DNA from 3 places in the Ureibacillus sp. FSL W8-0352 genome. Region 1 is predicted to be linked to each of the others. Evidence: riboswitches for the same ligand, from Rfam matches in the RefSeq annotation. Region 1 holds a riboswitch; each other region holds the start of a gene.

What was found. A riboswitch is a leader RNA that binds a small molecule or an ion and turns the genes downstream of it on or off. The one in region 1 is predicted to bind lysine.
Positions count from the first base shown of each region.
Region 2: linked by a shared signal. The riboswitch ahead of dapA (4-hydroxy-tetrahydrodipicolinate synthase) and the one ahead of NST98_RS05825 (aspartate kinase) in region 1 are both predicted to bind lysine.
Region 3: linked by a shared signal. The riboswitch ahead of NST98_RS02790 (transporter substrate-binding domain-containing protein) and the one ahead of NST98_RS05825 (aspartate kinase) in region 1 are both predicted to bind lysine.

Region 1 covers NZ_JBBOQT010000001.1:1,133,157-1,140,388, forward strand. Annotated here, with positions in the region: gene NST98_RS05820 (YslB family protein) at 289-705, shown strand; gene NST98_RS05825 (aspartate kinase) at 726-1,952, opposite strand; lysine riboswitch at 2,074-2,258, opposite strand; gene uvrC (excinuclease ABC subunit UvrC) at 2,296-4,083, opposite strand; gene trxA (thioredoxin) at 4,231-4,545, opposite strand; gene NST98_RS05840 (electron transfer flavoprotein subunit alpha/FixB family protein) at 4,739-5,716, opposite strand; gene NST98_RS05845 (electron transfer flavoprotein subunit beta/FixA family protein) at 5,790-6,563, opposite strand; gene NST98_RS05850 (enoyl-CoA hydratase) at 6,583-7,232, opposite strand, start outside.
Region 2 covers NZ_JBBOQT010000001.1:1,901,779-1,909,010, forward strand. Annotated here, with positions in the region: gene NST98_RS09715 (restriction endonuclease) at 1-550, shown strand, start outside; partial or broken gene NST98_RS09720 (DHH family phosphoesterase) at 627-1,805, opposite strand; lysine riboswitch at 2,057-2,235, shown strand; gene dapA (4-hydroxy-tetrahydrodipicolinate synthase) at 2,343-3,230, shown strand; gene NST98_RS09730 (arsenic transporter) at 3,420-4,721, shown strand; gene NST98_RS09735 (alpha/beta-type small acid-soluble spore protein) at 4,817-5,017, opposite strand; gene NST98_RS09740 (DUF1284 domain-containing protein) at 5,222-5,641, shown strand; gene sstT (serine/threonine transporter SstT) at 5,829-7,040, shown strand; gene NST98_RS09750 (ABC transporter permease) at 7,153-7,232, opposite strand, start outside.
Region 3 covers NZ_JBBOQT010000001.1:550,509-557,740, reverse strand. Annotated here, with positions in the region: gene NST98_RS02805 (alpha/beta fold hydrolase) at 1-713, shown strand, start outside; gene NST98_RS02800 (amino acid ABC transporter ATP-binding protein) at 977-1,714, opposite strand; gene NST98_RS02795 (amino acid ABC transporter permease) at 1,719-2,465, opposite strand; gene NST98_RS02790 (transporter substrate-binding domain-containing protein) at 2,596-3,459, opposite strand; lysine riboswitch at 3,563-3,740, opposite strand; gene odhB (2-oxoglutarate dehydrogenase complex dihydrolipoyllysine-residue succinyltransferase) at 3,875-5,122, opposite strand; gene NST98_RS02780 (2-oxoglutarate dehydrogenase E1 component) at 5,180-7,232, opposite strand, start outside.

The DNA.
Region 1 (7,232 bases):
ATACCCCCTTAAATGATAGAAATAAGTAGTCAATAAGTCGTCACAAATTGTAAACGCTTTATGCATTGACTGTTTTATTCATAATGGTACAATATTATGACAAGTTCATTGTACCCCCACGAACTATTACCGTCAAGGTTAGTTGTGCATATTTATTTTCCGAAATTTGTCTAATATTCGCTATAAAACCTTCTATTTTTTCTCTATTATGTTATTTTTCTCTATTTTAACTTTTTTCGAATTCTCTGTTGTTAAAAAAGAAATATTCTAGAAAGAGGTTCCTATTATATGTCATTGTCGAAAGATTCGTTTCCTTTATTTGGATACGAACTGCTAAGAGATTATTTAGTGCCATCCATTTTAGGAAAGCATGAAAAAGATATTCTATATTGGGCAGGAAAAGATTTAGCTCGCAAATTTCCATGCACCGATATTCCTTTAATCATTTCCTTTTTTAAAGATGCCGGATGGGGTGATCTTACCCTTGAAAAAGAAATGAAAGACGGATTTGTGTTTAGTTTGACGAATGAACCGGAGTTGCTAAAGATTAATGAAAGAAATTTTCGCTTAGAAGCTGGCTTCATTGCCGAACAAATCCAAAACTTTAAAGGTGTTTTGACGGAATGCTATGAAGAGAAAAAAGAAAAACAACTAGAAGTAATTTTTACAGTAAAGATGGATTTACAAGAAAAAATTGAACGCTAAGGGGCTTTATTCGCCCCTTTTTATACCCATTCCTCAGCAAGATTAAATTCATCATGCAGTGCATTTGCTGCACGAATCATATCATCTTGTGGCACAACGACAGATACTTTAATTTCAGATGTAGAAACCATTTTAACAGGGATATTTTCTTGACATAAGCGTGCGAACATGCGGCCTGCTACCCCTGGATTGGAAACCATGCCCGAACCCACGATTGACACTTTCGCTAAACCAACTTCAAAATCAGCAAATTGAAAACCTAACTCCTCTTTATGTTCTTCAAGCACTTTTACCGCATTAGCTAAATCCTCTTTTACTATTGAAAACGATATTGTCGGTTTTACTTCACTCATAACAGATTGTACAATAATATCTACGTTGACATGATGCTTTGCTAGGGTATTAAACAAGTTGGCAAGGGAAGATTTTTCTAGTATTTCATATCCAACAGTAAAGCGAATAATATCTGTTTCATAGGCGACACCACGAACAATTAAATTTCTCTCCATTTCAATCTCTCCCTTAATCAATGTACCTCGAAGATTTTTCGTACTCGAACGAACAACAATTGGTATATCAAATTTTTTTGCTAATTCGACCGCTCTCGGATGAACAATTTTCGAACCTAAATAAGATAATTCTAACATCTCATCATATGTAATATCTTTCAATTTACGAGCCTGTTGAACTACATTAGGATCTCCTGTATATACCCCGTCAAGATCCGTATAGATTTCCACGCGTTCTGCATCAATGCTTTTTGCAATCGCTACCGCTGTTGTATCAGTCCCTCCAGCACCGAGAAGGGTGATGTTGCCCTCATCATCAACACCTTGTCCGCCTGCGACTATGACTATTTCGCCTTTTTTAAAATGCTCAATAATGACATTACCATCGATTTGATGTATGCGAGCATTTCCTACTGATTTTCTTGTTGTTTTCATGCCAAGTTGCCAGCCTGTAAGGGAAACAGCTCTAAAGCCTCTTTTTTGAATAGCAATGGAAAGCAAACTGCTTGCAATTTGATTATTGGTAGAATGGATTGCGTCTAACTCTCTTTCGGATGGTGCATCCGATAAAGAGTAAATAATTTTTTCCAAACCCTCATTTACAGGTGGAGAGGATGGAACGACTGCTACTACATTGCGTCCAAACTTCTTCTCTTCGATGAGTCTTTTTGCTATTTCTCCAATGTTTTCAGATGATGATAGATTCCATTCATCCAACTTCACTACAATATTAATCATCGCTACACTCCCCTTATTTTCATAAGCCATGAAATGAAGTTTCCGAATCTTATATAATTAAAGAAAAAAGCAACTCTTCACAAAGGATGGTGAAAAGCTGCCTCAATTTTCAGAAAACACTTTATGAGATAGCTCTCCAGAACCATTTAGATTCTGACAATCTTGCATTTCTTCAATGCAAAACCAGCCAGTAAACTGGAACAAGCAAATTTACCGCTTCGGCAATCTCCCCTTTCCCTAACCTTCTTCAGACTTGTTCCTCTCCTCCAGTTAGGTACTCATGAATCTCGCACCTCTATCTATATCTAAACTTATTTACTTTTAAAATTACATTATCATACAGTTATTCCTTTGGCAATGTGTCATTATGGAAATACTGATAGATTGTTTCTGCAACCACTTTTGGCATTTTCGCTTCCATTAATTCTTCCACAGAAGCCTGTTTGATTTTTTTCACTGAACCAAAATGACTCAGTAATTGTTTCTTACGTTTTGGACCGATTCCTTCAATTTCATCAAGGACAGAGCGTAAAGCGTTCGTTTGATGTTGTTGCCGCAAAAATGTAATAGCGAAGCGATGGACTTCATCTTGAATTCGCTGAAGCAAGTAAAAAGCATCACTTGTTTTTTTCAGCGGAATCGACATAGGTGGTTCCCCGTATAATAGTTCAGATGTTCGATGCTTCTCATCTTTTGCTAGTCCTGCAATGGGAATTGATAATCCAAGCTCATCTTCCAACACTTCTCGTGCAACTTCAATTTGCCCTTTACCACCGTCAACAATAATTAGATCAGGAAGCGGCAATTGTTCTTTTAATACACGGGTATAGCGCCTGCGAATCACCTCTTGCATCGCTCCATAGTCGTCATGTTTCGCCGTATTTTTTAATTTATATTTGCGATATTCTTTTTTTGCCGGCTTTCCATTAATAAATACGACCATTGCGCTAACAGGATCTGCTCCATGCATGTGGCTGTTATCAAAGGCTTCAATTCTATAAGGCGTTTCAATATTTAGAGCCTCACCTAATTGTTGACAAGCGCCAATTGTCCTCTCTTCCTGGCGTTCAATTAATTGGAATTTTTCTTCGATTGCAAGCATTGCATTTTTCTTTGCTAAATCCACCAGTTCTTTTTTTGTGCCACGTTTTGGCACCAATACTCTTATATTTAATAATTTTTCTAAAATGCTTTTATCAATTGTTTCTGGAATCAATATTTCTTTTGGCTTTAAATGTTCTGTATCATAGAAACGCCCTACAAAAGTTAAAAATTCCTCTTCCGGATCACGGTAAATAGGAAATACAGAAACATCTCTTTCAATTAATTTTCCTTGTCGAACGAAAAAGACTTGAACACACATCCACCCTTTTTCAACTGCATATCCAAATACGTCCCGGTTCGTTTGGTCTCCTGAAACGATTTTTTGCTTTTCCATAACCGTTTCGATATATTGAATTTGATCTCGATATTCCTTTGCTCTTTCAAATTCAAGCTTTTCCGCAGCCTCCATCATTTTTTTCTCTAATTCTTTTTTTACTTGTTCATGGCCGCCATTTAAGAATTTTATGATGTCATTTGTCATTTCTTCAAAAATTTTCGGATCTATATCTTTAACACATGGAGCTAAACATTGCCCCAAATGATAATACAAACAAACTCGATCTGGCAGTCGGTTGCATTTTCTTAATGGATAGATGCGGTTGAGGAGCTTCTTTGTTTCATTCGCGGCAGATACATTCGGATAAGGTCCAAAATATTTAGCTTTGTCTTTTTTCACTTTTCTTGTCGTAATAATTCTTGGATAAATTTCATTGGTAATTTTAATATAAGGATAACTCTTGTCATCCTTTAACATTACGTTATATTTTGGATCATATTGTTTGATTAAATTGAGCTCCAAAATTAAAGCCTCTAAATCACTTGAAGTAACAATATATTCAAAATCTTCTATTTCACTAACTAGCAGTTGAGTTTTACCATCATGGGAACCAGTAAAATAGGATCGAACTCTATTTTTTAAGACTTTTGCCTTTCCGACGTAAATAACCGTTCCTTGTCGGTCTTTCATTAAGTAGCATCCAGGCAAATCTGGTAACAGCGCCAATTTATTTTGAATTGTTTCATTCATGGAGTATCACCTTACATTTAATCAACCTACTTTAACTCTATTATACGAATATCTTAAAGCAAAAATCGATAAGTTTTCTTTTAAATCAATAATCATATCCAAAATAAAAAATCGAGCACAAACAAATTCTTTGTGCTCGGTTGAATATTATTTATTGTTGTTGATGAATTCAACTAATGCTTCTTTTGGTTGGAAGCCAACAGTTTTTGCAATTAATTGGCCATCTTTAAATAAAAGCAAAGATGGAATCGACATAATTTGATATTCAGCAGCTGTTGCTGGATTGTTATCAACATCAACTTTTACAATTTTCACTTCTGAACCCATTTCGGCATCGAGTTCTTCTAATACAGGTGCAATCATTTTACAAGGTCCACACCAAGCTGCCCAGAAATCTACTAATACTAAACCAGAAGAGATTTCTTGTGAAAAGTTTTGATCAGTAGCATGTACAATTGCCATTTATAAAATGCCTCCTTAATGTAACATCTTTTAGTAGTATAGCACGTTAAAAATTCAAAGGGTAGTAAAGTGTTTTAAGAAATTAAAATCCGTTCATCTAACATACAAATTCTTTTAATGATTTACTTTTTCACAAAAAATAACCACATCTCTGAGATTTGAGATGTGGTGAGGAGATTGCCAGTTTTAGATTTTAAGAATTTACTTTTAATGCTTTAATTTCTTCAATTAATAACGGAACGACTTCAAATAAGTCGCCGACAATTCCATAATCAGCAACTTTGAAAATGTTTGCTTCAGGGTCTTTGTTAATTGCAACAATTACTTTTGAGTTAGACATACCTGCTAAGTGCTGAATTGCGCCAGAAATACCACACGCGATATATAAATCTGGTGTTACCACTTTACCTGTTTGACCAATTTGCATTGCATAATCGCAATAACCCGCATCACAAGCACCACGGGAAGCACCTACTGCACCGCCCAGTAAGTTAGCAAGCTCTCTTAATGGTTCAAATCCTTCTGCTGATTTTACACCGCGACCGCCAGACACGATTACTTTCGCTTCAGATAAATCAACACCTGTTGTTGCATTGCGAACAACTTCTTTTACAATCGTACGCAAGTTTTTAATATCTACAGATACAGATTGAACGTCTCCTGTGCGGCTTTCATCTCGATCAAGTGGCGCAATATTGTTAGGACGAACTGTCACGAACACGAATCCTTCTTTAATTTTTACTTTTTCAAAAGCTTTACCTGAGTAAATTGGACGAATAAATAGTGCATCATCACCTGTTCCTTCAATCTCTGTTACATCTGAAATCAATCCAGCTTGCAGGCGAGATGCCACTTTAGGTGATAAATCTTTACCTAAAGATGTATGCCCAATAACGATTCCTTCAGGTTTTTCTTGTTCCACAAGAGCTAATAAAGCTTGGCTGAAGCCATCTGAAGTATATGTTTTTAAATGTGGATGTTCCACAACGAGCGCTCGGTCAGCTCCATATGCAATTAATTCCTTTGCAAGATCTGCTACTTGATCGCCAAATAACGCGCCTACAACTTCTCCACCATCTGCGATTTGCTTTGCTGCAGCAATTGCTTCAAATGAAACATTACGTAAAGCACCGTCACGTACTTCTCCTAATACCAATATTTTTTTTGCCATTGTTTTCCCTCCATTACCGTACGAATCTAATGAAATCTAATACTCTTCAATCCATTCTAATTGTTCAGAAAATTTAAATCACTTTTGCTTCCGTATGAAGTAAATTTACTAATTCTTTCACTTGGTCTTTTAGTTCTCCTTCTAAGATGCGACCAGCAGATTTTTGTGGTGGTAAAAATACTTCCACTGTTTCAATTTTTGTTTCAACATCATCTTCATCGATGTCTAAATCATCTAATTCTAACTCTTCAAGCGGTTTTTTCTTCGCTTTCATAATACCTGGTAAAGAAGGATATCTCGGTTCATTCAATCCTTGTTGAGCTGTAACTAATAAAGGCAAGCTCGTTTCTATAATTTCAGAATCTCCTTCAACGTCACGAACAACTTTCACGTTATTTCCATCAATTTCTAATTTTGTAATCGTTGTTACATAATTAATGCCTAATAAATCAGCAACTCTTGGTCCAGTTTGACCAGAACCACCATCAATTGCAACATTTCCTGCCAAGATTAAATCTGGCTCTTTGTCTTTTAAATATTCAGCGAGAATATAAGCTGCACCACTGTGGTCTAGCTCGTCCAAATCATCTTCTGTATTGATTAAAACCGCTTCATCAGCACCCATTGCAAGAGCCGTGCGCAGTTGTTTTTCCGCTTCTTCATTGCCGATGGAGATTACCGTTACTTTTCCACCATGTTGATCTCTTACTTGAATTGCTTCTTCAATGGCATATTCATCATATGGATTGATAATGAATTCAGCGCCGTCTTCTTGAATTTTTCCATCTTGAATGACGATTTTTTCTTCTGTATCAAAAGTGCGTTTCATTAATACGAAAATGTTCATGTAAATTACCTCCTAAAAATTATTTGCCACTAAAAGTAGGTTGGCGTTTTTCAATAAATGCTTGAATTCCTTCTTTTGCATCTTCCGAATTAAATACAAGGCCGAATTGCTCTGCTTCCGCTTTGATTCCTTCTTCGAATGATTTCTTACTGTATTGTAATGCATGAATAGCAGCTTTTAATGAAACCGGGCTCTTTTTGGCAATTTTTTTCGCCAATTCTAATGCTTGCGGTAAAAGTTCTTCTTGTGGTACAGCCTTATTTGCTAGCCCCCATTGTACGGCCTCTGCCCCTGAAATCGGCTCTCCTGTAAAAATCATTTCAGCAGCCTTTGCTAATCCGACATATCGCGGTAATCTTTGTGTTCCACCAAATCCAGGAATAATTCCAAGATTTAATTCAGGAAGACCCAACTTCGCGTCTTCAGCGACATATCGAATATGGCAACTCATCGCAAGTTCCAATCCACCGCCAAGTGCGGCACCATGAATTGCTGCGATGACAGGTTTTGGGAAAGATTCCAAGCGATCAAAAGCAGCTTGTCCATTTTCTGCGAGATTTACTGCCTGTTGTTCAGAAGAAACATCTGTGAACTCTTTAATATCAGCTCCTGCTGAAAAGAAACGTCCTTCACCGTGAAGTAAAACAACTCGAACATCATTATTATGTT
Region 2 (7,232 bases), 770 kb from region 1:
TATTAAATTGTATTTCATGATTTTCATTACTTTGGTGATATTCTACAAGCCTTTTAGAACTTCAAGTTTTCGTTTTATTTTTTATTTAATTAATCGTACATTGCATTTAATAAAAACCGTTCACACTGACAACGATCTTTTACAGAAAGAACTTATACAATTGAATAATTTGCCAGAAACGGAGTACATCCATCTATTAAAAAAACTTTTTGAAAAACATCGTTACGTAGCACTTATTACAAAGGACATTGAAACTTTCAATGTGGATCTTATTTTATGGAAAGGTACGAGAAAATATATAGTACAAATTATAAAAGGGGCAAATGCAGTTGACATCCGAAAGGTTCAACAAGTTGCTGTCAATATAAAAACATACAGTGCAGATGGCGCAATGATTATTACAAATCAATCTTTTACACCATCTGCCAAAAAGTTTTCTTCCTTAAACCATATACTTTTAATTGATCACGATGAATTAATAAATATGATGCAGGATGAAAATAAAAAGTTCGTTTTCCAAACCGCATTATATTTATCACAACATAAATAATAATAAGAATTCGCTAGCTAAATTGAAAGGAGCTAGCGAATTTTGCATTCATAAAAAATATTTCAATCATCTACTTCTAATGTTCTTTTTTTACTCGATTCATTAAATACTCAACAAACACTTCATCACGTACTAGATAGGCTTCATACATCCTCTTTAAATATTTTTCTGCTTCTTCAAAACTTGTAAAAATTGTTTCTATTAATAGTTTTGATTTTTCAATCATCCAAACACCATCTTTTTGTCATATAAAATAATTGTTATCATCGGCATCAGCATACATCGTACCAAAAGAAGATTCCTTTACATTATACCGATTATATTTCGCATCTTGAGGCATTGGATCACGCTGAAAAGTATTTTGTACAAATATTTGATATGTTTCCTCTGTTAAGTTACAACCCGCTGCCTTTTGATGTCCTCCTCCGCCATACACTGCTGCGATTTCCGAAACATCCACATGGTCATGAATAGTGCGGAAAGAAATTTTTTTACTTCCCATATTCAATATAGCGATATAGTCAAGATGAGGATGTTCTTTACTTAATTCGTTTCCTAATTCTGAATGATAAGATTCCGCATACACAACTCCAGCAAAATACTCATCATTTTTTATTTGCACTACCTCTCTTTTTTTGCGACGAATATATCGTTCTATCCGATCTTCTTCCATATTCAACAGCTTTTTTTCAAATTCATCAAAATCGAAGTGTTCAGAAGAAGTTAGTCTGTCAATCATCGTTTCTTCAAATTCATCGATGGACACTAAGAAAAACAATGAATTTAAGAAATGGGCTTTATGATTATCGTTTTTTTCCCACTCCCAAGTATCATATTGTCTTACGAGCTTCACAAATTCATCAATTGCCTCTGTTGGCTTTAATAACTCGTTTGCAACTAAAAACTGATAAAATAATGAAGTTGCACTTTCTAGCTTCCCTTCCTCATTTTCGACTAATACCGTTCCCCAATCATATTCATTAAAATGCAACGCTGTTTTATGATGATCAATAAGTTGAATATTTTTATATTGTTTAAAATGTGCATTTAATCTTTTTTCATTTTCTTCACTAGGTGATAAATCTGTAATAAATAAAAAAGTATCAGGCAAATCATTTTCTAAAAAGTATTCAATTTCCCGTTCAAGTGAAGCAATTGAATTATATCGGACTTTTACATCTTGTCCAAAGGCAAGTTTCGCTAAAATGCCACATCCAACTCCATCTAAATCATTGTGGGACAGCAATTTATACATTCTATTTCACCTCAGAAAGTAGTATGGATGCTTTTTATAAAAATAACAGCATTATTATTGCAAAGAAGTTAGAATTCCTTTTAAATTTTCAATTTAACAAAATTTTCGATTGAAAATTCAAAATTTTTCTGCATATTGTATAAAATTCAATCATAAATGATATTTAAACACTTAATTGTTATTGCTTTTCCAAATAAAAAGAGCTACAATTATATACAATTATCCATCGACTTATTTCAATATTGCTTTGAAGTAAGGATAGAGGTGCAAAAACCAAGAGTACACAGTTTGAGGATAATGAGGTCCAATGATAATTGTGGAAAGGGGGATTTGCCGAAGTCCCTAGAAACTCATTTTTCTAGGGGCTGGTTCTGCATTGAATAAGTGTAGGACTGTCATATAGGAAACTATATGGAGGGCTATCTTACGCAAAAAATCTTCCTTTTTGCAACAACGAGGCTCTTCGTTGTTGCTTTTTGCGTTTATAAAGAAATTGCCCTTCTCCATTAAATAACATTGAAAAGGATGTGGAGAAGAATGAATTTCGGAAGAGTATTAACAGCAATGGTAACGCCATTTGACAAAAATGGTGACGTAGATTTTGAGGCTACGGAAATTCTAATTCAACATTTAATTGAAAACGGCACAGACGGATTAGTGGTATGTGGTACAACTGGAGAATCTCCTACTTTAACAGATGAAGAAAAAGTAGAACTGTTTAAATTTACTGTGAAGACTGTAAATGGTAGAGTTCCTGTAATTGCAGGTACGGGCTCTTATAATACGAGAGCTTCCATTGAACTTACTAAAAAAGCAGAAGATGCCGGGGTGGATGGCATCATGCTTGTAACTCCATACTACAATAAACCAAACCAAGAAGGAATGTATGAACACTTTAAAGCAATTGCACAAAATACAAAACTGCCAATTGTACTCTATAACATTCCTGGCCGTAGTGTCGTCAATTTATCCGTTGATACGGTAGTTCGTCTTGCGAAAATACCGAATATTGTTGCAATTAAAGAGGCAAGTGGAAATTTAGATGCAATGGCACAAATTATCGAAAACACGCCAAATCATTTCTCACTATATAGCGGGGATGATAGCTTAACATTACCAACATTAGCAATCGGTGGTACAGGAGTAATTTCCGTTGCTTCTCATATTATTGGCAATGAAATGCAATCTATGATTAAAAATTTCTTCATTGGAAATATTCAAGAAGCTGCAAAAGAACATCGAAACCTGTTACCAATTATGAAAGCGATGTTCATTGCACCAAATCCTGCTCCTGTTAAGGCAGCATTAAATATGAAAGGCATAACAGTTGGTGGTGTTCGTCTTCCATTAGTGCCATTAAACGAAGAGCAACAAAAAATGCTAGATTATTTATTAAGAAATACACAATTACAATTGATTTCATAAATATTCTCCTGCCACGAAAATGGCAGGTTTTTATTTTGATAAATAACACATGGTGGAAAAGTAAATAAAATATTCGATAGGAAAATGAATAGTGATATAATAGCATTTGTGAATTTTAGGCATTTATCTAAATTCATAAGTGCTTATTTTTTATCTTCAATATGTCACAATTCAACTTTGTTGGAGGATATGATTTTGCTCAATTTACTATTAGCCATTTTAATATTTATCATCACGCTCATACTCGTTATTCGCCAACCAAAAAATATCAATATCGGATGGTCAGCTTGCTGTGGCGCAGTAGTTGCATTGATTTTTGGAGTAGTGGATATTAATGACGTCTTTGAAGTTGTAAACATTACTTGGAATGCGACATTATTATTTATTGCGATTATAATCATTTCCTTAATATTGGATCAAATTGGCTTATTTGAATGGTCTGCACTGCACATGGCTCGCATAGCAAAAGGGAACGGTATTAGAATGTTCATTTACGTTACAGTTCTTGGAGCTTTTGTTTCAGCCTTCTTTTCAAATGATGGTGCAGCATTAATTTTGACCCCTATTGTTCTTGCAATGGTTCGAAATTTAAATTTTAATGAGAAAATGATTTTCCCTTTTATTATGGCTAGTGGTTTTATAGCTGACACTACGTCCCTCCCTTTTTTAATAAGTAACTTAGTAAACGTAATCGCAGCAGATTTTTTTGGAATCAGCTTTATGGAATACTCTTTACGAATGATTATTCCTAATTTCTTTTCATTAATAGCAACCATTATCGTTCTATTTTTATACTTCCAGAAATCTATTCCATCAAAGTATGATGTAATGATGCTAAAAAATCCACGGGAAGTCATACGGGATGAAAAGATGTTTAAATTAGCGTGGCCGGTAATGGCAATTTTATTAACCGGTTATTTTTCAGCTGAATGGATTCATGTACCCGTTAGCATTATTGGTTGGATTATGGCGATATTCTTATTGGCGATGGCTCGAAAAAGTTCAGCAGTCAATACAAAAGCCGTAATAAAAGGAGCGCCATGGAATATTGTATTTTTCTCCATCGGTATGTATTTAGTCGTTTATGGATTAGGAAATGCAGGTTTCACGAAAGGACTAGCCTATGTTATTGAATGGACAGTGCAAGGAGGATTATTCACTACTACGATTGGAATGGGGTATATTGCAGCCTTCTTATCTTCAGTTATGAATAATTTACCTACAATTATGATTGACTCATTAGCAATAGCGGAAACTTCCACGTCAGGTGTAATTCGCGATTCTTTAATTTATGCCAATGTAATCGGCTCAGATTTAGGTCCCAAAATTACACCAATTGGTTCACTTGCTACGCTTGTGTGGCTACATGTACTCTCAAACAAGGGAATTAAAATATCTTGGGGAGCTTATTTTAAAATGGGGATTATCCTGACACTACCAATACTATTCTTCACGTTAGTTGGTTTATATTTGACGTTATTATTATTTTGATTCTTTATTTTTTATATAAGTAAAATTTAATCATGATGGTTACAATAATAACACACCTAAGAACATTTGAACTTAGGTGTGTTTATTATTGCCAATTATTCTGAGTTTCCTTTCAATTGTTGTTGAGCCATTTGCACAAGACGTTTCGTAATTTCTCCACCAACTGAACCATTAGCTCGGGAAGAAGTATCTGGTGAAAGGTTTACGCCAAACTCTTGTGCAATCTCATATTTCATTTGATTCAATGCAGCTTCTGCCCCTGGGAATACTAGTTTGTTAGAACTACGATTTGTCATGTTGTTCACCTCCTTGTGCCATTAGAATGCTCAAGCTATAGCTTTTAATACTTTAGAAATGTAGGGAACATTGAGATTCACTGGAAAAAACAGATTATTTAAGTTGTAACATTATTACAATAGTGTCATATATTCTAATTTTTTCCTCCTAATCAGTATGTTAATATGTTAGTTAGTTAACGTTAACTTTAGGAGGAGCATTTCATGTATAAAATACGAGGGCATCATTTATTTTGCCTTGTTGGCTTTAGAGGTATGGGATATTCTAAAGAATTTGCGGAAAATATGAAGCGCATTCACCAAGAACTTAGGAAAAACCCCAAGACTTTAATTCACATCATCGAGGGCATCGATCAAATTTGTGAAAAATACCCAAACTGCGGAAAATATCATTGTCAAGATGAAAACATCTACATAAGAGATAAACAAATTTTGGAAAAGTTAGGGATACAGATTGGTCAAACTCTCACTTGGGAAGAAATTGAGTCTCGCATACAAAAATTCGCAACTCCTGAAGATATAGATATTCTTTGTGAAAGTTGTACATGGCGTTCCTATGGTGTATGTAAAGCAGGCATCCAAAGAATCTTAAATGGCGAAGGTTTATGGGAAGTAAATAAATAACCATTTATAAAAATCTCCTGGTGAGGAGATTTTTTATTTTATCTAAATATAAATACTATTTACATTTTTTCGAAATAACAAATTTCTTTGGATTTTAAAAATTCGTGCTAAACTATATCTATCTTAAATGTCCTTTTGGTGTAAACATTTGTATTTGTAAGCAAGATTTTAATCTTTGGAGGTTTTTATGAAAAAACTATTTCATACATGGAGTCAAATTAGCTTAGTCAAACGAATTTTAATCGGTTTAATTTTAGGTATTCTTCTAGCTATTACAATACCTGATACTTTCAGTTGGGTATCCATTTTCGGAAACTTGTTTGTCGGTGCATTAAAAGCCGTGGCACCAGTACTTGTATTGGTATTGGTTATTCAAGCAATCGCAAATCATCGAAGCGGAACAAAAACCAATATGAAATTTATTTTAATTCTTTATGCTATCGGTACTATTTCCGCTGGTGCAATCGGTGTCATTGCCAGCTTCCTTTTCCCAACGACACTGACATTAAAAATGAGTGCTGAAGATGTGTCTCCTCCAGAAGGCATCGCAGAAGTTTTTGAAACGTTGCTTTTTAATGTTGTTAGTAATCCGGTAAACGCTCTTATGAATGCAAATTACATTGGCATATTGGCTTGGGCCGTTCTTCTAGGAATTGCGCTTAAGAAAGCAGCAGATTCAACAAAAACCATGATTGACAATCTTTCAGAAGCAATTTCAACAATTGTGAGATGGGTAATTGAATTCGCACCTATTGGTATTATGGGGCTTGTCTTTGATGCGATAGCAACAAATGGTCTTTCCACATTAGTTGAATACGGAAAATTGCTAATCGTTCTTCTAGGCTGCATGTTCTTTGTTGCATTAGTTATAAACCCGCTCATCACATTTATTTTTACAAAGCAAAATCCATATCCGCTTGTATGGATGACATTAAAAGAAAGTGCAATTTTTGCGTTCTTTACACGTAGTTCTGCTGCAAACATTCCAGTCAATTTGGCATTATGTGAAAAATTAGGTTTAAATAAAGATACTTATTCTGTATCTATTCCATTAGGTGCCACAATTAATATGGCGGGAGCTGCAATTACAATCTCTGTATTAACGCTTGCAGCAAGCCATACACTAGGAATTGAAGTAGATGTAATGACCGCTATCATATTAGTAGTACTTTCTGCACTTTCTGCTGCAGGTGCTTCAGGTGTTGCAGGAGGATCGTTACTTTTAATTCCTGTCGCTTGTAGTCTTTTTGGAATTTCCAATGATATTGCCATGCAAGTTGTAGCTGTTGGATTCATCATTGGCGTATTACAAGATTCTTGTGAAACTGCATTAAATTCATCATCCGACGTACTATTTACAGCAACAGCTGAATGGGCAAAAGAGCGTAAATCAAATTAATAATAGAATATGTATAAATTATTAAGGCACTGCTCTCATTTCTTATTACAGAGCAGTGCCTTTAATCAAATTCGTCTATATCACCATATAATTCAACATGTTTTTCCAATCCCTAAGTTACCTCCCTAAGTAATCTTTTATTATTTTCCAATATCTTAATGACTTGTTGAAGGATTTTTTCTTCTACCATAG
Region 3 (7,232 bases), 580 kb from region 1:
TTCATGGATTAGGTAACCGCATACAAGCTTGGGCTCCCCAATTGGAACTAACTACACAATATCGATTAATTATCATCGAATTAAGAGGACATGGTGACTCTCCAGAAAAAGAAAATATCAATGTCGAATTTTTTGCAAAAGACATAATTGAAGTATTAGATTATTTAAATATCGAAAAAGCACATTTTGTTGGTCTATCACTCGGTGGAATCGTTGCACTAGAAATATGTAAGCGTTTTAAAAAGCGTGTAAAATCACTCATTTTATGTAATACGACTTACTATATTCCTACTTTGCTTGGGAATATTACTCTTGAAAAAACAAAACGATTTTTAAAAAAATCGTCACTCGAACAACTGAATGAACGGCTCATCAAAAAATGTTTATACAATCCTGAAGAACAAAAGGTTTATGAATTAGCAAAGAATGCTTTTCACATTCGAAAAGATACGTATTTACAATCGGTTCAATCAGCTTTTGGAAGAAACTATTTTTATGATTTATTGACCATTAATGTGCCAACACTGATCATTGGTTCTCTAGAAGATAAAGTAGTACCTATTCAAAATGCCTATTTAATGCATTACATGATTAAGTCTTCCAATTTAATTATTTTTGAAAATACAGGACATTTGTCGAATATCGAACGACCAGAACTATTCAATTTAGCCATTGCTCAACATATCAAACAATTTCAAAATAAAGTAAGTTAAAAGGGCGCGTCTGACAAGTCATTTCAAGACGCCTCCTTTGCGGCTGTCGCACATGCTTTCGCCGCAGATAAATTGCGGCTGTCGCTAGCGCTTTCGCCGCAGATAAATTGCGGCTGTCGCACATGCTCAACCTCAGATAAATTGCGACGAGGAGGCGCGTTTGATGTGACTACCGCAGGAGCAAAGTTTTCAAGAGAATATTAGTATTAAGAAATAAGGCTGTTCAGAAAGTGATTGACTTTTCTAGACAGCCCCGTTCCATCTTATTTATTTAATGTTCGTCTTAAGAACTCTTTTGTTCTTTCGTGTATTGGGTTGACTAGTACTTGTTCAGGAGGCCCTTCTTCAACGATGACCCCTTTATCCATAAACACGACACGATCTGAAACTTCTTTTGCAAATTCCATTTCATGGGTAACAATTAACATTGTATTTCCGGCCTTCGCAAGGTCTCGCATAACCTTTAATACTTCCCCTACCATTTCTGGGTCAAGGGCAGAAGTCGGTTCATCAAATAGCATCACGTCTGGATCCATTGCTAAAGCTCTTGCAATGGCAACCCTCTGTTTTTGTCCACCTGAAAGTTGTCGAGGTCGCGCATTCTTATAGCGATCCATTCCAACAATCGTTAAATATTTCATCGCATTGTTTATGGCTTCCTCTTTTGAACGTTTCAATACTTTTACTTGTCCGACTATACAATTCCCTAATACATCCAAGTTATTAAATAAGTTAAACTGCTGGAATACCATACCTAAGTGCGTACGATATTTTTCTTTATTGTAACCTTCCGTTAAAATATTTTCTCCATTAAAAATAATCTCACCGCCTGTAGGAGTTTCCAGCAAGTTAATGCAACGCAATAATGTGGATTTTCCTGATCCTGAAGCTCCAATTAACGTTACAACTTCCCCTTTTCTTACTTGGAAATTGACATCTTTCAATACTTCATGATTGCCGAATGTTTTATTTAAATGTTTGATATCAATGACCACTGTCATAGCATTACTCACCATCCTTTATCGGCTTGTTTCCTGTCACAAGCTCCACTCGGTACGAATCAGGTCCATCCATTTTCTTCTCAAACCAAAGAAGAATACGAGTTACAGTGAATGTCATAATGAAGTACAATACACAGGCAATTAAGAATGCTTCTGCATAACGATATGTACTACCCGCAACAGAGTTCGTTGTAAAGAATAATTCAACTACACTAATGACACTTAGTACAGAAGAGTCCTTTATATTCATAACGAGCTGGTTACCAGTCGCTGGTAAAATATTGCGAGCTACTTGAGGAAGGATAATGTAGAACATTGTTTGAAAATGATTCATACCAATCGCTTCACTGGCCTCGTATTGTCCTTTATCGATTGAAACAATTCCACCACGCACATACTCTGCCATATAAGCACCTGTATTTAAGCTGATAACAATTAAACCAGCAACAAAGCGATTTAATTGAATATCAATGGCATAGAGTCCGTAGAACACAACCATCGCTTGTACCATCATTGGAGTGCCACGGAATAGTTCAACATAGCAAGTTAGTATAAAATTAATAGTTTTTAATACATATGTTTTAAAGGATTTTTTTTGCAATGGAATCGTGTGCATAACCCCGATGAAAAATCCGATAATCGCACCAAAAATCGTACCTAATATCGCAAGAATTAATGCAATCCATGCTCCTCGCAAAAACAAATCCCAGTTATTCTGAAAAATATTCCAAACTGTTTCTAAGAAAGACATAAAGAAATCCCCTTATTGTTTTTTGTTCGCACTTAGAAGAATTAAAGTTAAGGACAGTAAATAACTTTACAGGGAAGGAAAATGGAAAAAGGTTGTCTTATAGAGAATCTCAAGACAACCTTTCACCACACTATTGTTGTGATGGTTGATTTTTAATAGCTTCTTCCATGATTTGATGACGTTCATCTTCCGTAATACCAGCTAAAATCTCGTTAATTTTATCTTTTAAGTCCGAACCTTTTTTCAAGCCAACAGCGATTGCTGTATCAGATTCATCAGCCTCAAATCCGTCTTCTGGAACAATGTAAGTAAATCCTTCAATTGCTGCCTCAGCAGACATCCCTTCTGGACGTTCTGAAATATAAGCATCAATTGCACCAGAAGATAATTGGATTCGCATTTGGCCAAAATCTGTAGCTGGTACTTGTTTATTAACGCCAGTCATTTGATCGATTACTTTGTAGTGAGTAGTACCTTGTTGTGCTGTTACTTTAGCCCCTTCAAAATCATGAATCGATTTTGCATTTGCATATGGACCATCTTTTTTCACAACAATTACGAAATCACTCGTATAATAGTTGTCTGTAAAATCGATTACTTCCATGCGTTCAGGAGTAGGTGACATACCCGCAATAACTGCATCAATTGCACCTGATTGTAATGATGGAATTAAACCATCCCAGTCAGTTTTTACAATTTGAAGCTCCATCCCTAATCCTTCAGCAATACGTTTTGCGATTTGAACATCGTAACCGTTTGCAAACTCTTTAGAATCTGCAGTAGGAACTGCTCCATTTGAGTCATCTTTTTGAGACCAGTTAAATGGTGCATAAGCAGCTTCCATACCTACTCTTAATACACTTTTTGACTCGGATGAGGATTCTGAATCTTTTTGCGATTCTCCACCTGTTGATTCTTTGTTTCCTGAACCACATGCTGCAAGAACGAGAACCGTCATCATGGTTATGAAAAGTAGCAATAATTTCTTTCTCATCTTAATTCCCCCTGTCTCTGTTTCGCTTAGCTTCACAAATAAAAAGCGACCTAAGAAGAACTTAAGGTCGCATCAATTTGTTAGACTAATACCTCTAGTTCCACTTTGGAATAGCACACCTTACATATAAACATGTAAGACAGTGTTACAGTTATTCACTGTAACCCCAGCATAGTTATCTGAGCAAATAACTACACTTCGGCGATATTTCCTTCTTTCCCACTTCTTCACTCGCTCAAGCTCCATGAGAAACTAATAAATACCGCGCCTCTACCCTACCAAGTGAGGCTAGAATATTCAATTGTTAAGAGAAGCATAACCTAAATGGTGTTTACTTGTCAATAACAAATAGGAAAAGTTTAATAGTACCAAATATACTCCCCAAAAAGAATTGGGGAGTATATTTTACATTTTCTTATGAATTTAGAAGTAAATCTTCAGGATTTTCGATTAATTCTTTAACTGTTTTTAAGAATCCAACTGAATCTTTACCATCAATGATTCGATGATCGTATGAAAGTGCCACATACATCATTGGACGAATTTCAACTTGTCCGTTTACAGCTACTGGACGGTTTACAATTGAGTGCATACCAAGGATACCAGCTTGCGTACCATTGATAATTGGTGTTGAAGCTAATGAACCAAAGATACCGCCGTTTGTAATTGTAAATGTTCCGCCTTGTAAATCAGAAATTGCTAATTTCTTTTCACGTGCTTTTTGAGCAAGTTCAGCAATTTCTCTTTCAATTTCAGCGAAGTTTTTGCGATCTGCATCACGTACAACTGGAACTACTAAACCTTCTTCTGTAGATACCGCAATACCGATATCATAAATGTTAAATTTATGAATTTCATCGCCAACAATTTGTGCATTTACATAAGGATATTTTTTCAATGCAGCAACTACTGCTTTTGTGAAGAATGACATGAATCCAAGTTTTATACCATTCTCATTCACAAATTGTTCTTGTTTGCGTTTGCGAAGTTCCATCACGTTTGTCATGTCAATCTCGTTGAATGTTGTTAACATTGCCGTATTTTGTTTAACTTCAAGAAGACGTTTTGCAATTGTTTGACGTCGACGGCTCATTCTTTCAACTGTAACGCGAGATTCATCTACAGTTACAGCAGGTGCTACAGGTTGTGCTGCTTGCACTGGTTGTGCTGGTTTTGCAGCATGGGCAGCAACATCTTGTACACGAACTCGGCCTTGTGGATCTACTGGTGAAATAGCTGCTAAATCAATGCCTTTTTCACGAGCAAGTTTACGTGCAGCTGGAGAAGCTACTACGCGCTCATTAGATGTTTCCTCAACAACCGGTGCAGCTTGTGCTGGTTGTGCTTGAGGAGCTTGTGGTTGTTCCTCTTTAACCGCTTCTTTTTCAGGTTCTGCTTGAGGTGCTGGAGTAGGTTCAGCTCCACCTTCAACAGGCTCAACGATCGCAATTGTTTGGCCAACTAATACTGTATCGCCTTCTTCAGCTAAAATTTGAGTTAATACTCCTGCTTCTTCAGAAATAATTTCTGCATTTACTTTATCTGTTTCTAATTCAACGATGAATTCGCCTTTCTCAACGCGATCTCCAACTTTTTTCACCCATTGTGCAATTGTACCTTCCGTAATCGATTCTGCTAATTCAGGGACTTTAATTTCAGCCACTTTTATATCCTCCTTTAATTCTCAACACTGTTAAATCTTAACGTAAATTATGCAAGATTACAAATCTGCTAAAGCGTCGTTAATTACTTTAGCTTGAGCAACTTTATGTGAATCCATGTCACCTTCTGAAGTAGAAGACATTTCTGGACGTCCAACATAACGTACTTTTTTGCCTTCAGCTAATTCAAGTAAGTATTCTAAGGCAAATTTCCAAGGACCTTGGTTTCTAGGTTCCTCTTGTACCCAAACAATTTCTTTCGCGTTAGGGTATCTCGCAATGATTTCAGAAAGTTTTTCCATTGGGAATGGATATAATTGTTCAATGCGAAGGATGTGAAGTTTTTCGAATCCTTCACCGTCTTTAATTGCTTCTGCTAAGTCAATTGTCACTTTACCAGAAGCTAAAATAATGCGTTCCACTTTTTTAGGATTTTGTCCGAGTCCAGGTTGTTCAATGACTTCTTCGAATTTTCCTTCAGATAATTGCTCTAATGTAGCTGCAGCTAATGGATGACGCAATAATGATTTTGGTGTTGCAACTACTAATGGACGCACTCCTTCAGTTCCAAGCATTTTCGCTTGTCGACGTAATAAGTGGAAGTAGTTTCCAGCGTTTGAACAGTTTGCAACAATCCAGTTATTTTCAGCACATAATTGCAAGTAACGTTCAATGCGTGCTGCAGAGTGTTCTGGCCCCTGTCCTTCCATACCATTTGGTAATAAAAGAACTAATCCAGATTTAAGACCCCATTTAGAACGAGCAGCTGTAATGAAGTTATCAAACATTACTTGAGCCATATTTGCGAAGTCCCCGAATTGTGCTTCCCAAATTGTTAATGCTTTCTCATTTTCAAGGTTATAACCATATTCATAACCCACGATTGCCGCTTCTGTTAATGGAGAATTGAATACACTAAAGGAAGCTTTAGCTCCTGAAATATTGTGTAATGGCGTCCATTCAGAACCGTTATTTTTATCATGTAGTACTAAATGGCGTTGCGAGAAAGTACCACGTTGAGCATCTTGCCCAGTCAGACGTATTGGGTTTCCTTCACGTAAAATTGATGCAAATGCCAATGTTTCTGCATGACCCCAGTCAATTTTTCCTGTTTCTAGCGCTTCAACACGTCTTTTTAGAATTCTTGCTAATTTGTTTTGAGGCTCAAAGTTTTCAGGCCATGCTAACAATTCTTCGTTAATTTGTTTTAATTCTTCAGCAGAAACACCTGTTTCTAATTGTGGATAAGGTTGTCTTACCTCTTCAGGAATTTCCACTTCGAGATGATGACCCTTTTCTTCGCCTACTGCTTTAACATGATCGTAACTTTTTTGCATTTCGCCGTAAATTTCTTGGTTTAACTGTTCTACGAATTCTTTTGTTACAATGCCTTCATTTACAACTCGTTCACCATAAAGTTCACGAACTGTAGGATGTTTATCAACAATTAAGTATGTTTTTGGATTTGTTACAGTCGGATCATCAGTTTCATTGTGTCCAAATCTACGGTAACCAATTAAGTCAATTACGATATCTTTACCGAACATTTGACGATATTCAAAAGCAAATTTTGCTACTTGAATAACTGCTTCAGGATCATCTGCATTCACGTGCACTACAGGAATACCGTATCCTTTTGCTACATCTGATGAATAGTGTGTTGAACGAGAATCGTAATATTCTGTTGTAAATCCAATCATGTTATTGGAGATAATGTGGATGGAACCGCCAGTAGAGAATCCTTTTGTTCCAGCATAGTTAAATGTTTCTTGTACGATTCCTTCACCGCTAAATGCTGCATCTCCATGAACAAGAACAGCTAGTGCTTTTGATGTATCTTGCACTGGTTCTCCAGGATTAGATGTATCTTCTTGAGCTGCTCTCGTTGAACCAGTTACAACAGGACTAACTACTTCTAAGTGTGAAGGGTTATATGCAAGTTTTACCGTTAATCCAGATGGTTTGTGATAAGTTGCACCCATGTGATATTTCACATCGCCAGTCCAACCTTTTGTAATTTCAATTGAACCATCTTCAGGGAAGAAGTAATCGTTTGGAACGTGTGCGAAATCTGCAAACATCATAGCGTATGGCTTGTTTACGATATGTGTT